2 regions of the Streptomyces spororaveus genome follow, and region 1 is predicted to be linked to the other one. Evidence: riboswitches for the same ligand, from Rfam matches in the RefSeq annotation. Region 1 holds a riboswitch; the other holds the start of a gene.
The links. A riboswitch is a leader RNA that binds a small molecule or an ion and turns the genes downstream of it on or off. The one in region 1 is predicted to bind ZMP and ZTP.
Positions count from the first base shown of each region.

Region 2: linked by a shared signal. The riboswitch ahead of glyA (serine hydroxymethyltransferase) and the one ahead of Sspor_RS10580 (bifunctional 5,10-methylenetetrahydrofolate dehydrogenase/5,10-methenyltetrahydrofolate cyclohydrolase) in region 1 are both predicted to bind ZMP and ZTP.

Region 1 is NZ_BNED01000005.1:1,725,145-1,732,945, reverse strand. It holds gene Sspor_RS10600 (amino acid permease) at 1-1,176, shown strand, start outside; gene Sspor_RS10595 (SRPBCC family protein) at 1,218-1,658, shown strand; gene Sspor_RS41070 (hypothetical protein) at 1,708-1,830, shown strand; gene Sspor_RS10590 (RNA polymerase sigma factor) at 1,935-3,521, opposite strand; gene Sspor_RS10585 (class I SAM-dependent methyltransferase) at 3,736-4,497, opposite strand; ZMP/ZTP riboswitch at 4,555-4,657, shown strand; gene Sspor_RS10580 (bifunctional 5,10-methylenetetrahydrofolate dehydrogenase/5,10-methenyltetrahydrofolate cyclohydrolase) at 4,736-5,581, shown strand; gene Sspor_RS10575 (MAB_1171c family putative transporter) at 5,706-6,926, opposite strand; gene Sspor_RS10570 (NAD(P)/FAD-dependent oxidoreductase) at 6,923-7,801, opposite strand, start outside.
Region 2 is NZ_BNED01000005.1:3,536,636-3,556,462, reverse strand. It holds gene sucD (succinate--CoA ligase subunit alpha) at 1-240, shown strand, start outside; gene Sspor_RS18165 (helix-turn-helix domain-containing protein) at 334-1,683, opposite strand; gene Sspor_RS18160 (cell division protein PerM) at 1,803-3,470, shown strand; gene Sspor_RS18155 (hypothetical protein) at 3,971-4,561, opposite strand; gene purN (phosphoribosylglycinamide formyltransferase) at 4,805-5,428, shown strand; gene purH (bifunctional phosphoribosylaminoimidazolecarboxamide formyltransferase/IMP cyclohydrolase) at 5,425-7,020, shown strand; gene Sspor_RS18140 (hypothetical protein) at 7,100-7,783, opposite strand; gene Sspor_RS18135 (bifunctional methylenetetrahydrofolate dehydrogenase/methenyltetrahydrofolate cyclohydrolase) at 8,030-8,890, shown strand; gene Sspor_RS18130 (DUF3017 domain-containing protein) at 8,880-9,413, shown strand; gene Sspor_RS18125 (LysR family transcriptional regulator) at 9,433-10,317, opposite strand; gene Sspor_RS18120 (short chain dehydrogenase) at 10,389-11,018, shown strand; gene Sspor_RS18115 (malate dehydrogenase) at 11,214-12,203, shown strand; gene Sspor_RS18110 (carboxymuconolactone decarboxylase family protein) at 12,382-12,873, opposite strand; gene pdxR (MocR-like pyridoxine biosynthesis transcription factor PdxR) at 12,921-14,321, shown strand; gene Sspor_RS18100 (DMT family protein) at 14,396-15,217, opposite strand; gene Sspor_RS18095 (hypothetical protein) at 15,333-15,635, shown strand; gene Sspor_RS18090 (glutathionylspermidine synthase family protein) at 15,644-16,846, shown strand; gene rocD (ornithine--oxo-acid transaminase) at 16,863-18,068, opposite strand; ZMP/ZTP riboswitch at 18,199-18,289, shown strand; gene glyA (serine hydroxymethyltransferase) at 18,324-19,592, shown strand; gene trpS (tryptophan--tRNA ligase) at 19,745-19,827, shown strand, end outside.

The DNA.
Region 1 (7,801 bases):
GCCCTCGCGCTCGTCTTCGGCCGACTCGCCGAGCGCCACCCGCAGACCGGCGGCCCCTACGTCTACGCCCGCGCCGCCTTCGGGGACTTCGCCGGCTTCCTCGCCGCCTGGAGCTACTGGATCACCGCCTGGGTCTCGAACGCGGCCCTGGCCGTCGCGGCCGTCGGCTACCTCACGGTGCTGTTCCCCGCCGCGGGCGAACACAAGTGGTCCATGTGCCTGGCCGCCCTCGCCGTCCAGTGGCTCCCGGCCCTGTCCAACCTGGCGGGCACCCGCTACGTCGGCGCGGTGCAAGTCGTCGCCACCGTACTGAAGTTCGCCCCGCTGCTCCTGGTGGCCGTGGGCGGGCTGTTCTTCTTCGACCCGGCCAACCTCGGCCCCTTCCGGGCCACCGACCAGAGCGCGGCCGGCGCCGTCTCCGCCTCCGCCGCGATCCTGCTGTTCAGCTACCTCGGCGTCGAGTCGGCCACCGTCAGCGCGGGCGAGGTCCGTGACCCGGCCCGCAACGTCGGCCGGGCCACCGTCCTCGGCACCGTGGGCGCGGCCACCGTGTACCTGCTCGGCACCGTCGCCGTCTTCGGCCTGGTCGCCCACGACCGGCTGGTCTCCTCCGACGCCCCCTTCACCGACGCCGTCAACGCCATGTTCGGCGGCACCTGGGGCGGCACCGTGGTCGCCTGCGCCGCCGTGATCTCGATGCTCGGCGCCCTCAACGGCTGGACCCTGCTCAGCGCGCAGACCCCGTACGCCGCCGCCAAGGACGGGCTCTTCCCGAAGGCCTTCGAGACGAAGAAGCGCGGCGTCCCCGTCGTCGGCGTGATCGTCACCGTCGCCCTGGCCTCCGCCCTCACCGTTTACAACTACACGGCCGGCACCCAGGGCGTCTTCGAGAGCCTGGTCCTGATCACCACCTTCACGGCGACCGTCCCCTACCTGCTGGCCACCGCCGCGCAGATCTACTTCCTGCTCTCCGGGCAGCGCGAGCGGGTCCACCCCGGCCGGCTGGCCCGCGACGGCGTCCTCGCCGCCCTCGCCTTCGGCTTCTCCATGTGGCTGGTCGCCGGCTCCGGCTACGCGGCCGTCTACCAGGGCGTGCTCTTCCTCTTCGCGGGCGTCCTCGTCTACGCCGCCATGTCCGCGAAGAAGCACCGCGCCGCAGCGTCACCCGCGGAGTAGCGTGGACGGAGGGGCCGCCCAGGGGGCTTCAAGGGGTCACCATGTCCGCGATGAGGAAGAGCATCGACATCGACCGCAGGCCCGAGGACGTCTACGCGTACCTGACGGATCCCACGCACCTGCCGGAGTGGCAGGACAGCGCCGTGTCCGCCGTCCCGATCGGCGCTCTCCCCGTGCACGTCGGTTCGCTGATCCTCGTCACCCGGCAGATCGGCCGCCGGCGGGTCCCCACGACCCTGGAGTTCGTGGAGCTCGACCCGCCGAGGAGCTGGCACGTGCACGGCGTGGACGGGCCGGTACGACCCGATGTGCGGGGCACCGTCGAACCACTCGACGGCGGCGCCCGCTCCCGCCTCACCCTGGACGTCGACTTCGAGGGCCACGGGGTGGGCCGGGCCCTCGTACCCCTCGTGGTCAGGCCCATGGTCCGCAAGGAGATGCCCCGCGGCGAGGCGAAGCTCAAGCACCTCCTCGAAACCTGAAGGCCCGCGGGGACATCAGCGGGCGGAGGACTTCCCGCCCGGGGCCCCGGTGCTGGTGATCACGGACGGCGGGTGCGACACCCTGCGCATCCGGCGCGAACACGCCTGCCTGATCCCCCGGGGCGCCTCCCTGCCGTTCACCCCCAGGGAGCCGGTCTTCCGGTTGACCTGACCTGACCTGACCTGACCTGACCTGACCGGGCCCGGCCTCGACGGGACGCAGGACGCCCCCGACCCGCGGATGCGCGGGTCGGGGGCGTCCTGGTGGAGACCGACTCAGTCGAGGTAGTCGCGCAGCACCTGCGAACGCGACGGGTGGCGCAGCTTCGACATGGTCTTGGACTCGATCTGGCGGATGCGCTCACGGGTGACCCCGTACACGCGGCCGATCTCGTCCAGGGTCTTCGGCTGGCCGTCGTTGAGGCCGTAACGCATGGAGACCACGCCCGCCTCGCGCTCCGAGAGCGTGCCCAGGATGGACTGGAGCTGCTCCTGGAGGAAGGTGAAGGAGACCGCGTCCGCCGGGACGACCGCCTCGGAGTCCTCGATGAGGTCACCGAACTCGCTGTCGCCCTCCTCACCCAGGGGGGTGTGCAGGGAGATCGGCTCGCGGCCGTACTTCTGCACCTCGATGACCTTCTCGGGGGTCATGTCGAGTTCCTTGCCCAGCTCCTCCGGGGTGGGCTCACGGCCCAGGTCCTGGAGCATCTGGCGCTGCACGCGGGCGAGCTTGTTGATGATCTCGACCATGTGCACGGGGATGCGGATGGTGCGCGACTGGTCGGCCATGGCACGCGTGATCGCCTGCCGGATCCACCAGGTCGCATACGTGGAGAACTTGAAGCCCTTGGTGTAGTCGAACTTCTCCACGGCGCGGATCAGGCCGACGTTGCCCTCCTGGATCAGGTCCAGGAAGAGCATGCCGCGGCCGGTGTAGCGCTTGGCGAGGGAGACCACGAGGCGGAGGTTGGCCTCCAGCAGGTGGTTCTTCGCGCGGCGGCCGTCCTCGACCAGGATCTCCAGCTCGCGCTTGAAGGCGGGCTTGTGGTCCTCCTCCTCTTCGAGCTTGTACTCGGAGAACAGACCCGCCTCGATGCGCTTGGCGAGCTCCACCTCCTGCTCGGCGTTGAGGAGCGGCACCTTGCCGATGAGCTTGAGGTAGTCCTTGACGGGGTCGGCGGTGGCACCGGCCACCATGACCGTCTGCGCCGGGGCGTCGTCCTCGTCGTCGTCGGACAGGACGAAGCCCTGGGTGCCGCCGGCCTTGGGAGCCTCCTCCTCGGCCTCGTCGGCGAGGTCCTCGGCAGCCCAGTCCTCGCCCTCGACGACGGGGGTCTCGCCCTCGTCGGCGTCCTTGGCGCTGGTCTTCTTCGCCGCGGTCTTCTTCACGGCGGTCTTCTTGGCGGCGGTCTTCTTGACCGTGCGCTTCTTCGGCTCGGCGGCGGCCTCGGCCGACGCCTCGTCCTCGGTGGCGGCGGCCGACGAAGCGGATATCGCCGTGGCGGTGGCCGTGGCCGCGGTGGTCGCCGCGGTCTTGCGGGCGCCGATGGGGCGCGGCGCGGCGGTGGCCTTCTTGGCCACGGTGCGGGCCGGTGCGGCGGCAGCCTTGCGGGGCTTCTTGGCGGCGGCCTTGGTGGCGGGGGCCGCGCTGACGTGAAGGGCGACACCCTCCTCGTCCAGGACCTGGTTCAGGCTGCGCAGGACCCGCTTCCACTGGTCCACCGGGATGCGGCCGGCCTCGAAGGCCTGGCGCACGTCGTCACCGTTGATGTGACCCTGCTCGCGGCCGCGCTCGACGAGCGCGACAAGGGCCTCGGATTCGGCGATCTCCGGAGGGAACGTACGGGACGGGCTGAGCGACACAAGGAGCCTCTCGTTGCGAACAGATAAGGGTGGGCGGGACATCATCGCGCGAACTCGGGAAACAGACCCGAGGGGGGTCTGTATTCCGGGCCGCGCGAGGACACCTGTCGGTTCATCGCATGCCCGAGTCGATTCGTTACGCGCTGAATTGAGTGACCTGCGCCACGCTGTGGCCGCGCAACCCGATCCGGCGCAGATCCGTCCGCCCTTCAGGTCAGCCCGTTTTACGGGCTTCGATGAGGAAGCGGGCGGTGTGAGCGACGAACGGACCTTCGCGTTCGATCTGTTCGTGGAGCTCACGCAGCCGGTCCCGGTACTGCCCGACCGTGAAGCCGGGCACCATCCAGATCACCTTCCGTAGAAAGTAGATCACGGCTCCGATGTCGTGGAACTCCGTGCGCAGTCGTTCGGAGCGCAGATCGAGGACTTCGAGGCCGGCCGCGGTGGCGTCGGCGACCGCGTCGTCGGGGTGCCGGCCGCGCCGGACCTCCTCCGGCTGCGGGCCGAGGAAGTACTCGACGAGCTCGAAGACGCTCGCCGGACCGACCTGCTGCGAGAGGTAGCTGCCGCCCGGCGTCAGCACCCGTGCGATCTCCTCCCACCAGATGGTCACCGGGTGCCGGCTGGTCACCAGCTCGAAGGCCGCGTCGCCGAAGGGCAGCGGCGGCTCGTCGGCGTCGGCGACGACCACCGCGCCCAGCGGGTGCAGCAGCCGCGTCGCCTTCTCGACGTTGGGCGGCCAGGACTCGGTGGCCGCCGTCAGCGGCGGCAGCGGGGCGCACCCGGCCAGGACCTCTCCGCCGCCGGTCTGGATGTCCAGCGCGGACCGGACCGTGGCCAGGCGCTCGCCCATCAGCCGCTGGTAGCCCCAGGAGGGGCGCTGCTCGGTGGCCCGGCCGTCGAGCCAGGAGAAGTCCCAGCCGTCCACGGAGACGGACTCGGCTTCGGCGACAAGATGGTCGAAAGTACGCGTCATGCATTGATCGTCCCAGGTCGGACGCCCGACAACCACCGGATATGTCGACTACAGTGGTCGGCGGGCCGTGACTGGCGTTCGGGTGGATCACCACCGGGGAGCGGCCCGGCGTACCTGTGGACCTTTGGTACGCCCGCTGCCGCGCGCCTGGGCGAACCGCGATCCGCAGCGACGTTCAGGAGACCCCGTGACGACTGCCCAGACTGCCCCTGCCCCCGCCGCGGGCTCCGCCCGGCTGATGGACGGCACGGCCCTCGCCCGCCGCATCTCGGAGCAGACCGCCGCCTACGCGGCGAAGATCACCGAGCGCACCGGTACCGCGCCGTGCCTCGCGACCGTGCTGGTCGGCGAGGACCCGGCCTCCGTGACCTACGTCCGCATGAAGCAGAACCGCTGTGCCAAGGCTGGGATCACCTCCCGCCACGTCGAGCTGCCGGCCGGGACCACCACCGAGGAGCTGGTGGCCACCCTCACCGCGCTCTCCGAGGACCCGCAGATCAGCGGCATCCTGCTCCAGCACCCCGTCCCGCACCACATCGACGAGCGCGCCGCCTTCGAGGCCATCGCCCCGGGCAAGGACGTCGACGGGGTCACCATGCACTCCTTCGCCGCCATGGGCTTCGGGCTGCCGGGCTTCGTCTCCTGCACCCCCGGCGGCATCATGCGCCTGCTCGCCGCCTACGACGTGGACCTGACCGGCAAGCACGCCGTCGTCGTCGGCCGCAGCGCGATCCTCGGCAAGCCGGCCGGGATGCTGCTGCTGGAGCAGAACGCCACCGTCACCTACTGTCACTCGCGGACCCAGGACCTTCCCTCGATCGTGCGCCAGGCGGACGTGCTGGTCGCCGCCGTCGGCAAGGCCGAGTTCATCCGGGGCGAGGACATCAAGCCGGGCGCGGTCGTCCTGGACGCCGGGTACAACGAGGGCAACGTCGGCGACGTGCACTTCGAGTCGGCGGCCGCCCGCGCCTCGCTGATCACCCCGGTGCCGGGCGGTGTCGGCCCGATGACCATCGCCGTCCTGCTGGAGCAGACCGTGCAGGCGGCCGCCGCGCAGGCCGGGCTGGACCTCGCGGAGCTCTGATCCCACCGCGCGCGGATCCCGCGTACGACGTACGCGCACGCGCCCGCACGCCCCGGACCGTCCCGGTCCGGGGCGTCGCGCGTTCCGGGGGCCGGTCCGGACGCCCGGGCGGGCCGCGTGCGGCTCAGGCGCCGACCGGGCCGGGCTGCGGGGCCGGCTGCGGGTCCGGGATGCCGGCGGTGGCCGCCTCACGGGCCGCCGCGACGATGTCGGAGGTACGGAGGGCGTGGGCCAGGGCGGTCAGGGGCCGGCGGCCCAGGCGGTACGGCTGCGGTATCGCGGCCGGCCCCGGCCCGGATCCGCGGGCGGCGGCGGCCTTGAGGCGGCTCGCGGCCGCCAGGACGGCCGCGTCCGCGACCGTGGCGGCATGCGCCTCGCTCATGCCCCGGCCCAGGGCGGCCTCGTACGCGGCGCCGTGCACCCGGGGGTCGAACCAGCCGGCCAGCGCCAGGATGCCGTCGTCGATGACCGACTCGCGGTGGATCAGCCGGATCCCCACCGGTGACCACCAGGCCAGGGGGACGGTCCGGCCCTGCGTCGCGGCGAACCCGCGCAGCGCCTTCCACAGCGGGCGCAGCCGGCGGTACTGGCTCAGGGCCAGCCACGTCGCCGACCCGCCGACCAGCGGCACGACGAATCCGGCACCGAGCAGCAGCCCGGCGGCCCCGGCCAGGGGCGGCGCCACGTCCGTGGACAGGTACACCAGGTCGTGGCCGGTCCAGCGGGCCACGACCGAGGCCCACTTGGCGGCCAGGTAGGCCAGGTCCATCAGCCCGGCGACGACGATCAGAGCCAGTCCCGTGCGCAGCGGGCGCATGGCCCGGTCCGCACACGTCAGCCACTTGCCGCACAGCCAGGTCAGCGCCGAGGTGCCCAGGGTGTGCGCCAGGAGGAAGCAGACGATCATCTCGCGGATCCAGGGCGTCGTCGCGTAGTACGTGTCCAGGTCCTGGAGCCGTTCCACCGGCGCGTCGCCGACCACGAACAGGACGACGATGGCCGCGGTCGCCGCGCCGAACAGGGCCGTGGTCAGCCGGGTGGCCCGGCGCACGGCCGCGGGCGGCCCGCCGCGCCACTGCAGGACCAGGACGACGCACAGCCCGGAGAACACCGTGCACAGGCCGAACACCAGGGGCGCGGAGAAGTTGACCACGCCGGTGTGGCGGTTGACGGCGGCGATGGTCGAAGGCGATGCGAGGAAGTTGATGGGTGCCCCGACGGCGAGGAGCGCGCACGCCGTCCGGTTCAGCGGCCGGTCCCGGTCCCCGCGCAGCTTCGGCAGCTTGATCAGCAGCGCCAGGACCATCAGGGACGCGGGCAGGAGCGGCAGGAGCCTGCCGCTCATCGGGCCTGTCCGACGGCGTCGGCGGGACCGACCGGGTCCGCCGACGGGCCGGTGGAGGCGGGCGCGCCCGCGGGGGTGCCGGTGCCGGGCGTCGCGTTGGGCGTCGTACCGGGCGTCGTGTCGGGCGTCCTGCCGGGCGCCCGGTCGAGCCCGGCGACGGCCCGCTCGGCGGAGGTGAGCGGCGGCGCCTTCAGCGCGCCCTGGTCCGAGGCGCGCAGGACGTGCCAGACCACCGACGGGTGGAGCCAGTGGGTGGGTGCCGTGCTCATGGTGAGGACCTTGAACAGGGCGGCGGTGAGCGCCTCGTCGGTGGTGGCTCCCGTCATCAGCCTGCTGACGTACCCGTTGAGCAGGCCGGCGCCGGCGCGCGGCTTCATCCCGGTGGCCCCCGGGTACAGGATGTCCTGCGACGTGGCGAGCTCCCAGGCGGTGCTGACCTGGGGCGCGATGACGCGCTGCGCCTCACGGCCGATCCCCGGGTGCTCCAGGCCCTTCGCCCGCAGCAGGGTGCGTACGGCCAGCAGGCCCTGGGCCGCGACGGTCATGCCCTGGCCGTAGAGCGGGTTGAAGGTGGCGACGGAGTCACCGACGGCGAAGAAGCCGTCGGGCAGCTCGGCCTTCTCGAAGTAGATCCGGCGGTTGGCGGTGCCCTTCGTGACGGCGACGTCCGTCAGGGGCTTGCGGCCCTCCAGGAGCTCACCGACGATCGGGTCGCGGACGGCCTTGGCGAACGGGATGAACGCGTCGGGGTCGTCGGTCGGCCGGCCGCCGCGGGTCCCGGAGAGGGTGGCCTGCCACTGGCCGTTCTCGATGGGCACGATCGTGGCCGTCTGGCCCGGGACGGGCACCCGGGGGTCCGACTGGACGTTGACGAT
Region 2 (19,827 bases), 1.8 Mb from region 1:
GACGCCGAGGAGCGTGCGGCGGACTTCATCGCGAAGAACGTCACCAAGCCGGTCGTCGGCTACGTCGCGGGCTTCACCGCCCCCGAGGGCAAGACCATGGGCCACGCGGGCGCCATCGTCTCCGGCTCCTCCGGCACCGCGCAGGCCAAGAAGGAGGCCCTTGAGGCCGCCGGCGTGAAGGTCGGCAAGACGCCGACCGAGACCGCGAAGCTGGCGCGCGAGATCCTCGCCGCCAAGTAGACGGTCGCCGTACGGATCCACGGATCCACGTACGGACGCGCGAACGCACGGGCGTGGCCCGCACCCCTCGGGGGGTGCGGGCCACGCCCGTTCTCATTCGGCCTTCGGGGCGAGCCGCGCCGGTCCGGCCTCCGGGTCGGCGCGGAGCTTGTCGTGGAGCTGCCTGCTCCGTTCGGTGACCTGCGGGGGGCCGGCGAGCGGGGGCACCCCGGAGACGCTCTCGCCGGGTGCCAGCGGGGGCTCGTAGTGGGTGGGCGCGGTCATGAGGGTGTAGGCCGTCGAGACGGCGATCATCGCCGTCAGGCTGAGGGTCGCGCGGGTCCACAGCCGGGTGCGGCGTTCGCCGCCGCCGCGCACGGCGGCCGCCGCGCGCGGGTCGAGGTCGACGGCCGGTCGCAGCGCGGTGAACAGGTCGCGCAGCAGCGCGGACTGCTTCTCCAGCGGTACGTCGGCCAGTTCGGGGATCCGGTCGGCGAGGTCGGCGTGCGCGTGCACGAGCCGGTTGCCGGCGGTGGGTGTGGTGGCCTCGGTCTCGGCGGCGGTGTCGGGGAGGTCGAGCCCGACGGCGTCGTAGAGCAGGACGGTACGGCGGTTCGCGGGGGACAGCGAGAGCAGGGCGTCGAGCAGGATCCGGTCGGCGGGCTCGGCGGGCGGCTTGTCGGGATGGAGGTGGGCGCGCCGGAAGCGGTGCCAGGGGGAGAGCGCGTACTCGTACGTGATCGCGCGCACCCAGCCCACCGGATCCGGGTCGGCGGCCACCTCGGGCCACCGGTCCCAGGCTTGGACGAAGGCCTTCTCGACGGCCTCCAGGGCGAGTGCCCGACGGCCGGTCAGCAGGTAGGCCTGCCGGGCGAGGTCGCGGGCGGCGTGGGCGTAGAGGGCGTCGAAGGCTTCGGCGGGGCCCGGTGCCGGGACCCTCGCGGGGTGCTCCGCCGCGGGCTCGTCGGGGTCGGCCGGCGCGTCCGGGGCCGGTCGGTCCGTGTCCGGTCCGTTCGGCGCCGGTCCGCCCGTGACGGGGCCGTTCGTGAGTGGTTCGATCGCGGTTGGGCCGACCGCGGTTGGGCCGGCCGTGGTCAGGCCCGCCGTGGTGAGGCCGGCCGTGGTCGGGCCGGCCGGGGTCGGCGTGTCGGCGGCGGGTGGGTCCGCGGCGGGTTCCGCCGCAGCCTTCGCCGTCTTCGCCTCCCCGGGCGCCCCGGCGGGACCGGCGTGCGGCGGCGGGGCCGCCAGACGCGCCAGGAATTGCGAGTACACCTCGCGCTTGCGCCCACGGGGAGCCGTGCGGCCCGATTCCCAGGAGCGGACGGTCGACACGGTGACTCCTACCGCCGCCGCGACCTCATCGTGTGTCAGTTCCGCCGCCTCGCGCAGCCTGCGGCGCTCCTTGGGGGTGGGCAGGCTCAGCTCCGAGTCCTCTGGGGAGGTCGTCTCGACGCTTCGTGTCATGCCACACTCCCCGCAAACCGGCAGCTCTGGGCGAAAAAGTACATAAACGTATATTGAGCGACACCACGGGCATTCGCCTGTTACCCGTTCATAGCGCGTGTCGTTGGCACCATGGCGGGGTGACCCAAGTGACCGAACGCGGGACCCCGTTGTCAGCGGCCCCGCGAGCCGGAGTGCGGCGCCGTTCACCGGCCGCCGCCGCATGCGTCGTGGGCGGCGCCGTGGCGGCCGGACTCGGGCTCGGCTTCCTCGCCGTGCTCGTCATCGTGCTGTGGATCAGCTCCCCCTACCCCGACAGCGGCCCCGGCGGGGCCCTGCACCTCGCCGCCGGACTGTGGCTGCTCGCCCACGGGACGGAGCTGGTGCGCTACGACACCCTGTCCGGCCTCCCCGCACCCGTCGGGATGACTCCCCTGCTCCTCGTCGCACTGCCCGTGCTGCTCATGCGGCGGGCCGCCCGGCTGGGGAGCGCCGCCGAGGAGGACGACGAGGAGGTGCTGCCCGCCGGAGCCGTGCTCTCGGCCGTGCTCTGCGGCTATCTCGCCGTCGGGGCCCTCGTCACGGTGTACGCCGCCGGCGGCCCCATGTCGGCCGACCCCATCAGCGCGGCCTGGCACATCCCGCTGGTGGCCGTACTCGCCGCCGCCGGCGGGGTGTGGGGAGCCCGGGGACGCCCGCTCGGGCCGTTGCCGTCCTGGCTGCCGGGGGGCGTACGGAAGGCGGCCGCGCGCCCCCGGTACGCGCTCGCGCTCCGGGCGGGTGCGGGCGGTGCCCTGGTACTCCTGGGCGGTGGCGCGCTCGTGGTCGGCGCCTCGCTCGCGTGGCACGGCGCCGAGGTCCAGGCCTCGTTCCTGTCGCTGACCGGGGTGTGGTCGGGCCGCTTCGCCGTCCTGCTGCTCGCGCTCGCCTTGATCCCCAACGCGATGGTCTGGGGCGCGGCCTACGCGCTCGGGCCCGGCTTCGCCCTGGGCGCCGGCGTGACGGCCACCCCGCTCGGCTTCCCGGGCGCGCCCGCACTGCCCCGCTTCCCGCTGCTGGCCGCGCTCCCGGCCGAGGGGCCCGGAACCCCGCTGACCTGGGCGGCCGCCGGAGTGCCGGTGGTCGCCGGGCTCGCGGTGGGCTGGTTCGCGGTCCGCCGGGCGCGCGAGGTCTCGTACGGGGAGACCGCGCTCACCGCCGCCCTCGGCGCGGTGGTGTGCGGGCTGGCGATGGCCGGGCTCTCGGCGGCCTCGGCGGGGCCGCTGGGGTCGCGGCGGCTGTCGGAATTCGGGCCGGTGTGGTGGACCACCGGGGTGGCGGCCTTCGCCTGGACGGCGGTGCTGGCCGTGCCGGTGGCGGTGGCGGTGCACGCGTGGCGGACCCGGCCGGCGATCGGGCCGGCGGTGGGGGGCGCCGATGGCGATGCCGAGGCCGACGGCGACGGGGTGGTGGGCGTGGACGACAGGTGGCACGACAGCGGGGTGCGGGAGATTCGGTGGGCGGCACTGCGGAAGGCCGCGGGGGCGCTGGTCCCGGACATGGCGGGGTCGCCGCCGGAGCCTCCGGCGGTTCCGGTGGTGGCGGTCGGGCCCGTCGGGCCTGTTGGGCCTGAGGCCGGGGCCGGGGCCGGGGCCGGGGCTGTGGTGCGGGGGCGGCGGGCCGTGACCGTGGTGTCCGCGCTGGATCTGGACCTGGATCCCGGCCTGCTGGCGGCCGGGGCGGCGGGGCCGGGGCCGGTGTCGGTGCCGCTGGCTCCGCCGGTGGTCGGGGCACGGGTGCTGGCCCGGCGGAAGCCGCCGCCGGAGTAGGCCGTTCGGGTGGCGCGGGTGCGGCACCGCCGCTGGGGCTCCGCCCCAGACCCCGCGCCTCAAACGCCGGCGGGGCTGGAGGGGGCGGCGCAGGGCTGCCGGGGCTCAGGGTTGCTGGGGCTCCGCCCCAGACCCCGCGCCTCAAACGCCGGCGGGGCTGGAGGGGGCGGCGCAGGGCTGCCGGGGCTCAGGGTTGCTGGGGCTCCGCCCCAGACCCCGCGCCTCAAACGCCGGCGGGGCTGGAGGGGGCGGCGCAGGGCTGCCGGGGCTCAGGGTCGCTGGGGCTCCGCCTCGGGCCCCGCGCCTCAAACGCCGGCGGGGCTGGAGGGGGCGGCGCAGGGCTGCCGGGGCTCAGGGCCGCTGGGGCTCCGCCTCGGGCCCCGCGCCTCAAGCGTCGGTGGGGCTGGAGAGGGCGCGGCTCAGGCCGCTGGGGGGCCGGCCCGGGCCCCGTGCCTTCAGGGTCGGCGGGGCTGCGGGGGCAAGTGGGGGTGGGTGGGGGGTTACTGGCGGACCTTCAGGACGTCGCCCACCAGGTTGTCCGGGAGGAGGGTGTTGCACTGGAGTTCCGCCGACTTGGTGAGGGCGTCGTCGCGGCAGACGTAGAAGTCCTTGTAGGACAGCTGCAGGGCGTACGAGCCGAACGCCAGCAGGATCGCCAGCGACGCCGTGACCAGGCCGCTCACCGCCGCCGTGCGCTGGGGGCGGGCCGCCGGGCCCAGGGCGTCCAGGCCGGACGGGGCCGCCGGCGCCGCCGGGGCGCCCTCGGCGGTCGCCGGGGCGGGCTTGCCGCGCAGCGCGCTGATGCCCCAGTAGATGGCGAGGGCCCCGAGCAGCAGCCCGACCGACGGGATCTGGAAGATCGCGAAGAAGAAGCCCCACATGCCGGCCAGCAGCGCGTAGCGGGCGCGCCGCTGGATCGGGTCCGTCGGGTCCCAGCGTGCCGGACCCCGCTGGCCGTCCGAGTCCTTCGGGCCGTCGCCGTTCCCGCCACCGCCGCCGCGCGGCTGCCACGGCTGGTCGGGCCGGCCTTCCGGCGGGGCCGCGAAGGGGTTGTCGTCGGTCGGGGAGTCGGGCTGACGGCGGTCCGGCATCGGGTGTGTTTCTTCCCCTGTGTCAGGGACGTCGCGGGGACGTCGTGGCGAGGTGAGGCCAGTTTGCGGCTCGTAGGCCAGACGCTACCGCCCGGCCGTCCCCCCGTCCCTCGGGGGCTGTCCGGTGTACCGGTATCGTTGCAGGCGGTCGGTGGCTTCGTATGGTTCCCCATATATCGGTACCCCGAAGTTTCGTATGACCACACAAGACGAACACCGCAACCCCGCGAGAAAGGGCCTCCCATGGCCACCTCCCGCCTGGTCGTGCTGGTCTCCGGTTCCGGCACCAACCTCCAGGCCCTGCTCGATGCCATCGACGCCCACCCCGGCGGATCCGAGGGCTTCGGCGCCGAAGTCGTCGCCGTGGGGGCCGACCGCGAGAACATCGCCGGCCTGGAGCGGGCGGAGAAGGCCGGGATCCCCACCTTCGTCTGCCCGGTCAAGGGCTACGGCAGCCGCGAGGAGTGGGATGTCGCCCTCACCGAGGCGACCGACGCCCACGCGCCGGACCTCGTGGTGTCCGCAGGATTCATGAAGATCGTGGGCAAGGCGTTCATCGACCGCTTCGGCGGCCGGTTCATCAACACCCACCCCGCCCTCCTCCCCGCCTTCCCCGGCGCGCACGGCGTACGGGACACCCTCGCCTACGGCGCGAAGGTCACCGGCTGCACGGTCCACTTCGTGGACGGCGGCGTGGACACCGGTCCGATCATCGCCCAGGGTGTGGTCGAGGTCCGGGACGAGGACGACGAAGCCGCTCTCCACGAGCGCATCAAGGAAGTCGAGCGCCAGCTGCTCGTCGATGTCGTGGGGCGTCTGGCCCGGCACGGCTACCGCATTGAGGGACGAAAGGTAACAATCCAGTGACCGCCGCAGACAACGCAGCGAGCAACGACCCGACCACGAACCAGCGGCCGATCCGACGTGCGCTCATCAGCGTCTACGACAAGACGGGACTGGAAGAGCTGGCCCGCGGGCTGCACGAGGCGGGCGTCGCGCTCGTCTCCACCGGGTCCACCGCCTCGAAGATCGCCGCCACCGGGGTGCCCGTCACCAAGGTGGAGGAGCTGACCGGCTTCCCCGAGTGCCTCGACGGCCGGGTCAAGACCCTGCACCCGCGCGTGCACGCCGGCATCCTCGCCGACCTGCGTCTGGAGGACCACCGCAACCAGCTCGCCGAGCTGGGCGTCGAGCCCTTCGACCTGGTGGTCGTCAACCTGTACCCCTTCCTCGCGACCGTCCAGTCGGGTGCCACCCCCGACGAGTGCGTGGAGCAGATCGACATCGGCGGCCCGTCGATGGTCCGCGCCGCCGCCAAGAACCACCCCTCGGTCGCGGTCGTTACCAGCCCGGCCCGCTACGCCGACGTCATCGCGGCGGCCCAGGGCGGCGGCTTCGACCTCACCGCCCGCAAGCGGCTCGCGGCGGAGGCCTTCCAGCACACCGCCGCGTACGACGTGGCCGTCGCCTCGTGGTTCACGAACGCGTACGCCCCGGAGTCCGAGGACGGCGCGCTGCCCGAGTTCCTGGCCGGCGCCTGGGAGCGCAAGTCGACCCTGCGCTACGGCGAGAACCCGCACCAGGCCGCCGCCCTCTACACGGACGGTCAGCCGGGCGGACTCGCCAACGCCGAGCAGCTGCACGGCAAGGAGATGTCCTTCAACAACTACGTGGACACCGAGGCCGCGCGCCGCGCCGCCTACGACCACGCAGAGCCCTGCGTCGCGATCATCAAGCACGCCAACCCGTGCGGCATCGCGGTCGACGCGGACGTCGCAGCGGCCCACCGCAAGGCGCACGCCTGCGACCCGCTGTCGGCCTTCGGCGGCGTCATCGCCGTCAACCGCCCGGTGACCGTCGAGCTCGCCGAGCAGGTCGCGGAGATCTTCACCGAGGTCATCGCCGCCCCCGGCTACGAGGACGGCGCGGTCGAGATCCTGGCCAAGAAGAAGAACATCCGCGTGCTGAAGGTGGACGGCACCCCGCACCAGCCGGGCGACCTCAAGCCCGTCTCCGGCGGCGTGCTGCTCCAGCAGTCGGACGTCTTCCAGGCCGAGGGCGACGACCCGGCCAACTGGACCCTGGCCACCGGCGACGCCCTGTCCCCGGCGGAGCTCGCCGAGCTGGCCTTCGCCTGGAAGGCCTGCCGGGCCGTCAAGTCCAACGCGATCCTGCTCGCCAAGGACGGTGCCTCGGTCGGCGTCGGCATGGGCCAGGTCAACCGTGTCGACTCGGCGAAGCTCGCGGTCGAGCGGGCGGGCGCCGAACGCGCGCAGGGCTCGTACGCCGCGTCCGACGCCTTCTTCCCGTTCCCGGACGGGCTGGAGATCCTCACGGCCGCGGGTATCAAGGCCGTGGTCCAGCCGGGCGGTTCGGTCCGTGACGAGCTGGTCGTCGAGGCCGCGAAGAAGGCCGGTGTGACCATGTACTTCACCGGGACCCGGCACTTCTTCCACTGAGTCCGGCACACCCGGCACACGGCGAAGGCCGCGACCCGCACTGCGGGTCGCGGCCTTCGCCGTGTGCGTACAGGACGGCTCAGTACTGGGGACGCCGGAAGTAGTCCCCGGCCTTGGCGAGACCGATGACGATCGTGAGGCCGAGGGCGAGGGAGACCAGCGACGGCAGCACGGAGACGACGGTGAGGCCGCCGCCCGTGGTGTTGTCGGCCGCGCCGAACGCGATCAGGTTCACCACGATGCCGAAAACGGCGAAGAGGACCTGGAGCGAGCCGTAGATGATGCCGGAGACGCGCACTCCGCCACGGCCCTTGCCCATCTTGGCCGCGGTCAGGATGGGCCACAGGGCGAACCCGATGAAGACGAGGCCCACGATGACGCCCGCGGTGCCGGCGGCGGCGCCGGCGTCCTGGGAGGAGCTGGAGCTGGAGGAGTCCGAGAGCACCGCGGCGAACACGGCGCCGCCGATGATCACGAACAGGCCGCCCAGCACCTGCAGGCCACCCACGATGAAGAGGATGACGCGGGCCGCCTTCGCCCCGCCCGGCATCTCCATGTGGGCCCCGGGGTATCCGCCCGGGCCGCCGGGGTATCCGCCCGGGTATCCGGCGGGAGCGCCCGGGTAGCTCTGCGGGGCCTGCTGCGGGTAGCCGTAGCCGCCCTGCGGCGGGACGCCCTGGGGTGCCTGCTGGGGGTAGCCGTAGCCGGGCTGGCCCTGCGGCGGCTGCTGACCGTACGGGTTCTGCGGTTCGCCGAAGCTCATGTTGGGGTGTTCCTCCGTGGAAGTGCGGGGACGCACGGCATGAGCGCGGAGGAATCCTGCACGGTGCGGTCCCGCCCCCCGGCACTGCCCGCGGCACATCAGTCGTTTCATCGTGGTCCGACGGGCCTGGGCTTGTCCAGTTGGTTGGGGTACGGACAGTGACTTGTTGTGCAAGTGCAATGAACGCTGAACCCCTGTGAGCGCCTTGACTGGAACCGGGGCCACCTCATCCGGGAGGATGGGGTCATGACCGCCCAGATTCTCGATGGCAAGGCCACCGCCGCAGCGATCAAGTCCGAACTGACCGCCCGTGTGGCGGCCCTGAAGGCCCGGGGCATCACCCCCGGCCTCGGCACCCTCCTCGTCGGTGACGATCCGGGCAGCCGCTGGTACGTGAACGGCAAGCACAAGGACTGCGCCGAGGTCGGCATCGCCTCCATCCAGCGCGAACTGCCCGGGACCGCCTCCCAGGAGGACATCGAGGCGGTCGTCCGGGAGCTCAACGACAACCCGGAGTGCACCGGCTACATCGTCCAACTCCCGCTCCCCAAGGGCATCGACACCAACCGGGTCCTGGAGCTGATGGATCCGCTGAAGGACGCCGACGGCCTGCACCCCATGTCGCTGGGCCGGCTGGTGCTGAACGAGCCGGGGCCGCTGCCCTGCACCCCGTACGGGATCGTCGAACTGCTGCGCCACCACGACGTCGCCATCAACGGCGCGCACGTCGTGGTCCTCGGCCGCGGGATCACCGTCGGGCGCTCCATCGGCCTGCTGCTGACCCGCAAGTCCGAGAACGCCACCGTGACGCTCTGCCACACCGGTACGCGCGACCTGTCCGCGCAGCTGCGCCAGGCGGACATCATCGTCGCGGCGGCCGGCGTCCCGCACCTGGTCAAGCCGGAGGACGTGAAGCCGGGCGCGGCCGTGCTCGACGTCGGCGTCAGCCGCGACGGCGAAGGGAAGATCGTCGGCGACGTGCACCCCGGTGTGGCCGAGGTGGCCGCGTGGATCTCGCCGAACCCGGGCGGGGTCGGCCCGATGACCCGGGCCCAGCTCCTCGTCAACGTCGTCGAGGCGGCGGAACGGACCACCAGTGCAGGCTGAACCGGACGCGGAGAACGCGGCGGGAGGTGGCCCGGCCAGGGCGAACGGCACCCCCGTCGCCCCGGTCGCGCCCGCGACGCCCGGCGTGCCCGGCGCGCAGGCCCCTTCCGGCACGGCTGGGGCCGAGGCGGCGGCCCGGTCCCGCCGCTTCCCCTCCATCACCCGGGACACCGCCCGGCCCGAGGGCAGCGGCCGCGCCGTCCCCGGGGCCGTGTCCACGCCGGCCCGTCAGTGGCCGATGCTCAGCGTGCTCGCCGCGACCGCGGTCGGGCTGCTGGCCACGGCCTTCGGGTACCCGCGGGTCGGCTGCCTGGCCATCGGCGTCGCGCTGATCGCGGCCGCGGTGATGCGGCGTGTGCTGCCCTCGGTCGGGATGCTCGCGGTGCGCTCCCGCTTCACGGACATGATCACGTACGGGCTGCTGGGCGTGGCGATCACGCTGCTCGCGCTGGTGATGGCGGCGCCCAAGCCGTGGCTCGTGATCCCCTTCATGGAGAGTGCGGTCCGCTTCACCGTGCGGTGAGCGAAGCGAGCGATGCGAACTACGTGAGCGACGTCAGTGCGGCCAGGGTGGCCGCCACGGCCGGCTGGGTCTCCGTGCCCGCCCGGACCAGGACGTCCAGCGTCCGCCCCGGGCCCGGAAGCTCCCGCACGGCGACGCCGGGCGGCGGGGCGTCGCACAGCAGCTTCGGCAGGATCGACACCGCCTGCCCGGTGGCGACGAGCCACAGCCCGGACCGCAGGTCCGCGCACTCGTGCGCGACGCGCGGGGTGAATCCGGCGTTCCGGCAGGCGTGCAGCAGCATCTCGCGGCAGCTGCTCGGGGCCGGGGCCGAGACCCAGGCGTCCTCCCGCAGCGCGGCGAGTCCGGCCCGCTCGTAGGCGGGGACCAGGGCCTGCGGCAGGGCCAGGCACAGCGGGTCGTCGAAGAGCGGCACCGCGGTGGTCCCGGCGGCCGGCGGGGCCCCGAGCAGCGGGTAGGCGTAGGTCACCGCCAGGTCCAGGCGGCGCTGCCGCAGGCGCGGCACGGCCTCCTCCGGGTCGGCCTGCACGATGCGGGGGCGCAGCCGGGGATGGCGTACGGCGAGCTCGGCGACGAGCGGGGCGGCCACCGTGGCCAGGGCGCTGGGGGCGCAGCCGATGGCCAGCTCCCCGCTCAGCTCGGTGTCGAGGGCGCGTACCGCTCCCTCGGCCCGCTCCAGGGCCGCGAGCACCGGCTCGCACGCGGCGGCCAGCGCCACGCCGGCGGCGGTGAGGCGCAGCCCGCGCCCGTCCCGCTCGACGAGGGCGGCCCCGGCCTCGGCCTCCAGGGCGCGCAGCTGCTGGGAGACGGCGGAGGGGGTGACCCCGTGCAGGTCGGCGACGGCGGTGACCCGGCTGTGTTCCGCCAGGTCCCGGAGGATGACCATGCGCTTCACATCGAGCATGAGTTCATCTTAACGATGGCTGTAGCTGAGGTAGCTGGACTTAACTGTCAGGTCCCGGTGATGCTCGTGCCATGAACGCGAAGACGAAGAAGGTCCTGCTGATCGGCGCGCGCGGAACCCTCGGCCGGGCGGTCCACGAGGCCCTGCGCGAGCGCGGCCACCAAGTCGTCACCGCCTCCCGCACCGGCGCCGACGTCCACGTCGACATCACCGATCCGGAGTCCGTCCGTGCGATGTACGAGGAGGCGGCGCGGCGGGTGGGCGAGATCGACGCCGTGGCGAGCGCGGCCGGCAGTGTGCCGTGGCGCCCGCTCGGCGAGCTGACCACGGACGACATCCGCGACGGCCTCGAAGGCAAGGCCGTCAGCCAGATCGAGCTGGTCCGCCAGGGCGCCCGGCACCTGCCCGCGCACGCCTCGTACACGCTGGTCACCGGCATCCTGGCCCGCGAGCCGCTGCTCACCGGGTCGGTGGCGTCCCTGGTCAACGGCGCCGTCGAGGCCTTCGTGCGCGCCGCCGCCGTCGAACTGCCCGGCCGGCAGCGGATCAACGCCGTCAGTCCCACCGTCTTCGAGGAGTCCCTCGATGCGTACGGGGACACCTTCGCGGGCTTCGACGCCGTGCCCGTGGCCCGCGCGGCGAACGCCTACGTCAAGTCGATCGAGGGGCACCGGACGGGCCAGATCTTCCTGGTCGAATAGCGGTCCGGAGGCCGCTCGCACCTTCGAACGCCGGGGTCCGTGTGCCGCGCACCACAGGGACCCGGGGATTAGCCCGGTCCCGGGTCGGATAGCCTGACCGCGGATGTCTCTTCACGTCAAGATTTACTGGGGAGCGGCGTCCTCCAGCACATGGGGCAGGGACGCCCCACCGCCAGCTGTCTAACGGAGAAGGCCATGACCCGCACTCCCGTGAATGTCACCGTCACCGGCGCCGCCGGCCAGATCGGCTACGCGCTGCTCTTCCGCATCGCTTCCGGTCACCTGCTCGGCGCGGACGTGCCGGTCAAGCTCCGACTTCTGGAGATCCCCCAGGGCATGAAGGCCGCTGAGGGCACCGCCATGGAGCTCGACGACTGCGCCTTCCCGCTGCTCGCCGGCATCGACATCTTCGACGACCCGAACCAGGGCTTCGACGGTGCGAACGTCGCGCTGCTCGTGGGCGCCCGCCCGCGTACCAAGGGCATGGAGCGCGGCGACCTGCTCGCCGCCAACGGCGGCATCTTCAAGCCGCAGGGCCAGGCCATCAACGCGCACGCCGCGGACGACATCAAGGTCCTGGTCGTGGGCAACCCGGCCAACACCAACGCGCTCATCGCGCAGGCCGCCGCCCCGGACGTACCGGCCGAGCGCTTCACCGCGATGACCCGCCTGGACCACAACCGCGCGATCTCGCAGCTGGCCGCCAAGACCGGCAGCACCGTCTCCGACATCAAGCGCCTCACCATCTGGGGCAACCACTCGGCGACCCAGTACCCGGACATCTTCCACGCGGAGATCGCCGGCAAGAACGCCGCCGAGGTCGTCAACGACGAGCTGTGGCTGGCCGACACCTTCATCCCGACCGTCGCCAAGCGCGGCGCCGCGATCATCGAGGCCCGTGGCGCGTCCTCGGCCGCCTCGGCCGCCAACGCCGCCATCGACCACGTCCACACCTGGGTCAACGGCACCGCCGAGGGCGACTGGACCTCGATGGGCATCCCGTCGGACGGCTCCTACGGCGTCCCGGCCGGTCTGATCTCCTCCTTCCCCGTCACCTGCAAGGACGGCAAGTACGAGATCGTCCAGGGCCTGGACATCAACGAGTTCTCCCGCACCCGCATCGACGCCTCCGTCCAGGAGCTGGCGGAGGAGCGCGACGCGGTTCGCGAGCTCGGCCTGATCTGATCCGGTCGCCCGACCCGATCCGCTCTTCCGAAAGGCCCCGGCGCACCGCGCCGGGGCCTTTCGGCGTGATCCGGCCCGTCGCGCCCTGCGGCCGTCGGCGGATGGGCGGTGCGCGCGAACCCGACGGCGGCCGTGGAGTCGTTCAGGCCGGAACGACCACGACGGCCGACGGCCGGTCCTACTTGTACATGCCCGGGGTGTAGTGGCCCGGGACCAGGCGGGTGGTGACGCCGATGCGGTTCCAGACGTTGATCGTCGCGATGACGGCGATCAGCTGGGCGAGCTCGCGCTCCTCGAACTGCTTGGCGGCCTTCTCGTAGACCTCGTCGGGCACGAAGCCGTCCGTCAGGACGGTGACGGCCTCGGTGAACTCGATCGCGGCGAGCTCCTTCTCGGTGTAGAAGTGCCGCGACTCCTCCCAGGCGCCCAGCTGGACGATGCGCTCGACGCTCTCACCGGCGGCGATCGCGTCCTTGCTGTGCATGTCGAGACAGAAGGCGCAGTGGTTGATCTGGGAGGCGCGGATCTTGACGAGCTCGACCAGCGAGGGGTCCAGACCCTTCTTGGAGGCGATCTCCAGGGCGAGGACGGCCTTGTAGACCTCGGGGGCGAGCTTCGCCATCTGCATGCGCGGGGTGTGCTCGGGGGCGTGTTCGTGTGTGGTCGTCATGTGATCCACCCTAGGAGTGATGCGGCCCACCGATATGGTCCATATCCATGACGGAATCGTGGGCCACTTTCGGTGCCGACCTGCACCTGGACCTCACCGCCGGCCGCGGCCTGCGGGCCGGGCTCACCGAGGCCCTGCGCGAGGCCGCGCGCAGCGGGCGGCTGGCGGCCGGGACCCGGCTGCCGTCCTCGCGCACCCTCGCCGCAGACCTGGGCATCGCCCGGAACACGGTCGCCGAGGCGTACGCCGAGCTCGTCGCCGAGGGCTGGCTGACGGCCCGCCAGGGCTCGGGCACGCGCGTCGCCGAACGGGCCCGCCCGCGCCGGGCCGCGGCGGCGGCCGCCCCCGTACGGCGCCCCGCGCGCAAGGGACCCGCGTACAGCCTGATCCCCGGCTCCCCGGACCTGGGCGGCTTCCCGCGCGCGGCCTGGCTGTCGGCCGCCCGGCGGGCGCTGACCGACGCGCCGAACGAGGCCTTCGGGTACGCGGTCGACCCGCGCGGCCGCGTCGAGCTGCGGCAGGCACTGGCCGGATACCTGGCGCGGGCGCGCGGGGTGTACGCGGACCCCGGACGGATCGTGCTGTGCGCGGGCTTCCTGCACGGGCTGACGCTGCTGGCCGGCGTACTGCGGGCGCGACGGGTGCGGGAGGTGGCGGTGGAGGGGTACGGCCTGGACTTCCACCGGGACCTGCTGGTGCGGGCGGGGCTGCGGACGCGGCCGCTGAACGTGGACGCGCAGGGGGCCCGGACGGGGGAGCTGACCGCGGCGGCGGGCGCGGTGCTGCTGACCCCGGCGCACCAGTTCCCGACGGGTGTCGCCCTGACGCCGCAGCGGCGGGCGGCCGCGGTCGACTGGGCCCGCACGACGGGCGGACTGATTTTGGAGGACGACTACGACGGGGAGTTCCGCTACGACCGCCAGCCGGTCGGGGCGCTGCAGGGACTGGACCCGGACCGGGTGGTGTACCTCGGGACGGCCAGCAAGTCACTGGCACCCGGGCTGCGGATGGGCTGGATGGTGGTCCCGCCGGCGCTGCTGGAGGAGGTGCTGGCCGCCAAGGGCCCGACCGAGTGGGCCTCCGGCGCGCTGGATCAGCTCACGCTGGCCGAGTTCATCGCCTCCGGGGCCTACGACCGGCACGTGCGGGGGATGCGGCTGCGGTACCGGCGGCGCCGGGACGAGCTGGTGGCGGCGGTGGGGGACCGGGTGGGCGTGTCGGGGATCGCGGCGGGGCTGCACGCGGTGCTGGACCTCCCGGAGGGGCTGGAACGGTCGGTCCTGCAGTCGGCGGCCTGGCAGGACCTCGCCCTGCACGGGCTGGGGCGGTTCCGGCACCCGGAGGCGGTTGCGCTGCCCGCGCGGGACGCGGTGGTGGTGGGCTACGGGACTCCGTCGGACAGTGCGTGGTCCCCGACGCTGGCGGCCCTGGCGGCGGCCTTGCCGTGACCTGCGGCGCCGTTGCCGGGGGCGCTGCCCCCGGACCCCCGCGCCCCCAGCGCAGGCGGGGCTGAAGGAGCGCCTCAACGCTCCGCCGGGGCCGGGGGTTCGCCGAAGCGGGCCAGGGCCAGGGAGCCGGCCACCGCGACCGCGAAGCCGGTCACCGCCAGCCAGGTCAGGCCCTCGCGGGTGCTGTCTCCGAGCCAGACGACGCCCACCACCGCCGGGCCGATCGTCTCGCCGAGGACCATGCCCGCCGTCGCCACCGTCACCGAGCCGCGCGCCAGGGCCGAGGTCAGCAGCAGGAAGGCCGCGCCGCCGCCCAGCAGGAGGGCGTACAGGGCGGGGTTGGTCAGATCCCAGGGGGAGTCGATGAGCCGTACCGAGACCTCCACCACCCCGAAGCCCGTTCCCGCCGCGAGGCCGAGGGCCAGCGCCCGCGGCCCGTCCGGGAGCCGGCCCGCGACCACGCCGACCAGCAGCACCAGCCCCGCCACCGCCAGCATCCCCAGCTCCAGCGCGAGCGACCCGGTCCCCGTGCCCTCCTCCCCGGCGGAGAGCCCGAGCATCAGCAGCCCCGCGCACACCACCGCCACCGCGCCCCACTCCATCCGGGACAGCCGCACGCGCAGCAGCCGCGCCGCGACCACCGCCGTCACCGCCAGGCTGGCCGCCAGCGCCGCCCCCACCGCGTAGATCGGGATGTGTCGCAGGGCGATGATCTGCAGCACGAAGCCGGCTCCGTCGAGGCCCAGACCGGCGAGATACCGCCACTGCCGCACGGCCCGCAGGAACAGCGCCGTGTCCACCCCGGACCCGGTACCGGGCTCCGCCGCCCGCGCCGCGACCGCCTGCAGAACCGACGCCGTACCGAAGCAGACCGCCGCACCCAGCGCGCAAATCATCCCAATGAGCACGAACTGACTCTAGGTCACGGATCTCACGGCGGCCGGATTCCATCGGCCGGTGACCCCGCTCTAGTCTGTCGGCAGTACGCGAGGCCCCAGGGGGACAGCAGACATGGACAGCAGCAGCACCAATCAGCGCCGCATGCGCTCCGGCGCCGTGGCCCTCGGAGGCATGGGCCTGCTCGCCGCCACGCTCGTGGCCTGCGGCAGCAGCGACGAACCGGACCGGCGCTGTGCGTCCCGGTCCACGCTGCAGCACCTGAACAACAAGGACTGCAAGAGCGGCGGCACCGGCTCCTACTACTACGGCGGCTACGTCAGCTCCGGCAAGGTGGCCGGCGGCAGCTTCGACAAGTCCGCCGTCACCCGCGGCGGCATCGGCGGCCACTCCAGCTCCGGCTCCAGCGGCGGCTGACCGAGACGATGCAGCGGCACACCATCGAGCCCCGCCCCGACTGGCAGAAGACCGTCGAGGAACAGGGGCTGATCTACCCCCTGACCCGCTACCCCGACGACTCCCTGCGCCCCTACTGGGACGAGAGCGCGTACTACTCCTTCTCGCTCCCCGAGGTCGAGGCCCTGGAGAACGTCGTCGAGGAGCTGCACGCCATGTGCCTGGCCGCGGCCGCGCACATCGTCGAGCACGACCGCTTCGCCGACCTCGGCATCACCGACCCGAAGCTGGCCGCGCTGATCGCCGAGTCCTGGCGGCGCCGCGCCGAACAGCCGTCCCTCTACGGCCGCTTCGACCTGCGCTACGACGGCACCGGCGGCCCGGCCAAGATGCTGGAGTACAACGCCGACACCCCCACCTCCCTCGTGGAGGCGGCCAGCCCCCAGTGGTTCTGGATGGAGGACCGCTTCCCCGGCGCCGACCAGTGGAACTCCCTCCACGAGCGCCTGGTCGACGCCTGGCGGCGCCAGGCCGAGCTGCTCCCGCCCGGCCCGCTGCACTTCGCGCACTCCGAGACCGACGAGCTCGGCGAGGACCTGATGACGGTCGCCTACCTCCAGGAGACCGCCGAGCAGGCCGGCCTGGATACCCAGGCCCTGTCCGTCGAGCAGATCGGCTGGGACAGCCTGTCCGGCCGGTTCGTGGACGAGAAGCTCCGCTTCATCCGCTCCTGCTTCAAGCTCTACCCGTGGGAGTGGCTGGCCACGGACGAGTTCGGCCCGCAGGTCCTCGGCACGTACGACCACGGCGGCGGCTCCGGCTCCACCTGCTGGATCGAACCCCTGTGGAAGATGCTGCTGTCCAACAAGGCGCTCCTCGCGATCCTGTGGGAGCTCTTCCCGGAGCACCCCAACCTGCTGCCCGCCTACCTCGACGGCCCGCGCGAGCTCGCCGAGCCCGGGTCCGCCGGCTACGTGGCCAAGCCCCTCCTCGGCCGGGAGGGCGCGGGGGTCACCCTGCACCAGCCGGGAGAGGGCGGCGAGCCGTTCGTACCGGAGGAGGGCGAGCGGTACTGCTTCCAGGGCCTGGCCCCGCTGCCTGATTTCGACGGCAACCGGGTGGTGCTCGGCGCGTGGGTCGTCGAGGACGAGGCGGCGGGGCTCGGCATCCGCGAATCGGCGGGGCCGGTCACGGACGAGTACGCCCGCTTCCTGCCCCACGTCATCCTCTGAGCGGTACGGGGGCTCGCTACGCGCCGAGCACCGACCGGAGCTGGGCGAGTCCCCAGTCCAGGTCCTCCTTGCTGATCACCAGCGGCGGGGCGATCCGGATCGTCGAGCCGTGGGTGTCCTTCACCAGCACCCCGAGCTCCATCAGCTTCTCGGAGATCTCCCGGCCGGTGCCCCGCGAGGGGTCGATGTCGACGCCCGCCCACAGCCCGCGGCCGCGTACGGCGGTCACCGCACCCCCGCCGACCAGCAGGTTCAGCTCGCGGTGCAGGTGCTCGCCCAGCTCGGTGGCGCGACCCTGGAACTCACCGGTCCGCAGCATCGCGATCACCTCCAGGGCGACGGCGCACGCGAGCGGGTTCCCGCCGAAGGTGGACCCGTGCTCCCCGGGCCGGAACACCCCGAGCACGTCCCGGTCGGCGACGACGGCGGAGACCGGCACCACGCCGCCGCCGAGCGCCTTGCCGAGGATGTAGACGTCCGGGACGACCCCCTCGTGCTCGCACGCGAAGGTCCGCCCCGTGCGCCCGAGCCCCGACTGGATCTCGTCCGCCATGAAGAGGACGTTCCGCTCGCGGGTCAGTTCCCGTACGCCGCTCAGGTACCCGGCGGGCGGCACCAGCACCCCCGCCTCGCCCTGGATCGGCTCCAGCAGCACGGCCACGGTGTTCTCGGTGACGGCGTGGGCCAGCGCGGTGAGATCCCCGTACGGGACGATCTCGAAGCCCGGCGTGTACGGGCCGAAGTGGTCGCGGGCCTCGTGGTCCGTGGAGAAGGAGACGATGGTCGTGGTCCGCCCGTGGAAGTTGTCCGCGGCGACCACGATCTTGGCGTGCCCGTCCGGGACGCCCTTGACCTCGTAGCCCCACTTGCGGGCGGTCTTCACCGCCGTCTCCACGGCCTCCGCCCCCGTGTTCATGGGGAGCACCATCTCCTTGCCGCACAGCGCGGCGAGCTCGGTGCAGAAATCGGCGAAGCGGTCGTGGTGGAAGGCGCGCGAGGTGAGCGTGACCCGTTCCAGCTGGGCGCGGGCGGCATCGATCAGACGCCGGTTGCCGTGCCCGAAGTTGAGGGCCGAGTACCCGGCGAGCATGTCGAGGTATCTACGGCCCTCGACATCGGTCATCCAGGCGCCTTCCGCGGACGCGACGACCAGGGGCAGCGGATGGTAGTTGTGCGCACTGTGGGCGTCCGCGGCGCGGATGGCATCAGCGGTTGTCGACACGGGGTCTCCGATCGTCCGTCCGGCGCGGTCGAGCGCCGGTGCAGCGGTGACGAGGGTGGCGTCACCTTCTTATCGTCGCTCGTATCGCGGACGCAGAAACCTCTCTCCCGGCGCGCCCGCTAAGGTGTCCGATACGCACGGCGACTGGCGTACGGGGAACCAACTCCGGGGGAGTCGTGCGCGCTCGACCGCATACAGGGCCGCTCGCCTGGGCCTCGCGGGGTACCGATCACATCGACCCCGGAGGAGCCCGCCATGTCCGCGAGCCGCCATCCCGCCCTTCTCTCCACCGATCCCGAGCTGGCGTCCTTCGTCGCGGCGGAGGAAGTCCTGCAGGCGCAGACCCTGCGCCTGATCCCCAGCGAGAACTACGTGTCCGCGGCCGTCCTCGAAGCCTCCGGCACCGTGCTGCAGAACAAGTACAGCGAGGGCTACCCCGGCCGCCGCTACTACGAGGGCCAGCAGAACATCGACCGCGTCGAGGCGCTGGCGATCGAGCGGGCCAAGGGCCTGTTCGGCGTGGACCACGCCAACGTGCAGCCGTACTCCGGTTCGCCCGCCAACCTCGCCGTGTACCTGGCCTTCGCGAAGCCCGGCGACACCGTGATGGGCATGGCCCTGCCGATGGGCGGGCACCTCACCCACGGCTGGGGCGTCTCGGCGACGGGCTCCTGGTTCCGGGGCGTCCAGTACGGCGTCCGGGCCGACACCGGGCTCGTCGACTACGACGCGGTGCGCGAGCAGGCCCTCGCCGAGCGGCCCAAGCTGATCTTCTGCGGCGGTACGGCCCTGCCGCGCACGATCGACTTCGCCGCCTTCGCGGAGATCGCGCGGGAGGCCGGCTCGATCCTGGTCGCCGACGTAGCGCACATCGCGGGCCTGATCGCGGGCGGCGCGCACCCGTCCCCCGCGGACCACGTCGACGTCGTCTCCACCACGACGCACAAGACCCTGCGCGGTCCGCGGGGCGCGATGCTGATGTGCCGGGAGGAGCACGCGAAGGCCATCGACAAGGCGGTCTTCCCGGGCCTCCAGGGCGGCCCGCACAACCAGACGACGGCCGGTATCGCGGTGGCCCTGCACGAGGCGGCCCAGCCGTCCTTCACCGCCTACGCGCACGCGGTCGTCGCCAACGCGAAGGCGCTGGCGGCGGCGCTGCTGGAGCGGGGCTTCGACCTGGTGTCGGGCGGTACGGACAACCACCTGATCCTGATCGACCTGACGGGCAAGGACGTGCCGGGCAAGGTCGCGGCCAAGGCCCTGGACCGGGCGGGGATCGTCGTGAACTACAACACGGTGCCGTTCGACCCGCGCAAGCCGTTCGATCCCTCGGGGGTGCGGATCGGTACGCCGTCGCTCACGTCGCGCGGGCTGTCCACGGAGCACATGCCGGTGGTGGCGGACTGGATCTCGCGCGCGGTCGACGCCGCCGCGAAGGGGGACGAGCAGGCGCTCGCCGCGATCCGCGCGGAGGTCACGGACCTGATGGCGGCCTTCCCGGCCCCTGGGCTCCCGCTGTCCTGACCCGCGGCACCGTTCCCGGGGCTCCGCCCCGGACCCCGCGCCTCACACGCCGGCCGGGCTGGATTTCCGGCCCGCCCGGCGGTCGAGGCGCGGGTGCGGGCGGCGCCCGGCGGCGGGCCCGAGCCCGTCCGCGCACCTGAGAGAATGAAGCCATGGCTTCTGATCGTCCTCGCGCGCTCTCCGGCATCCAGCCCACCTCCGGTTCGTTCCACCTCGGGAACTACCTCGGAGCCAT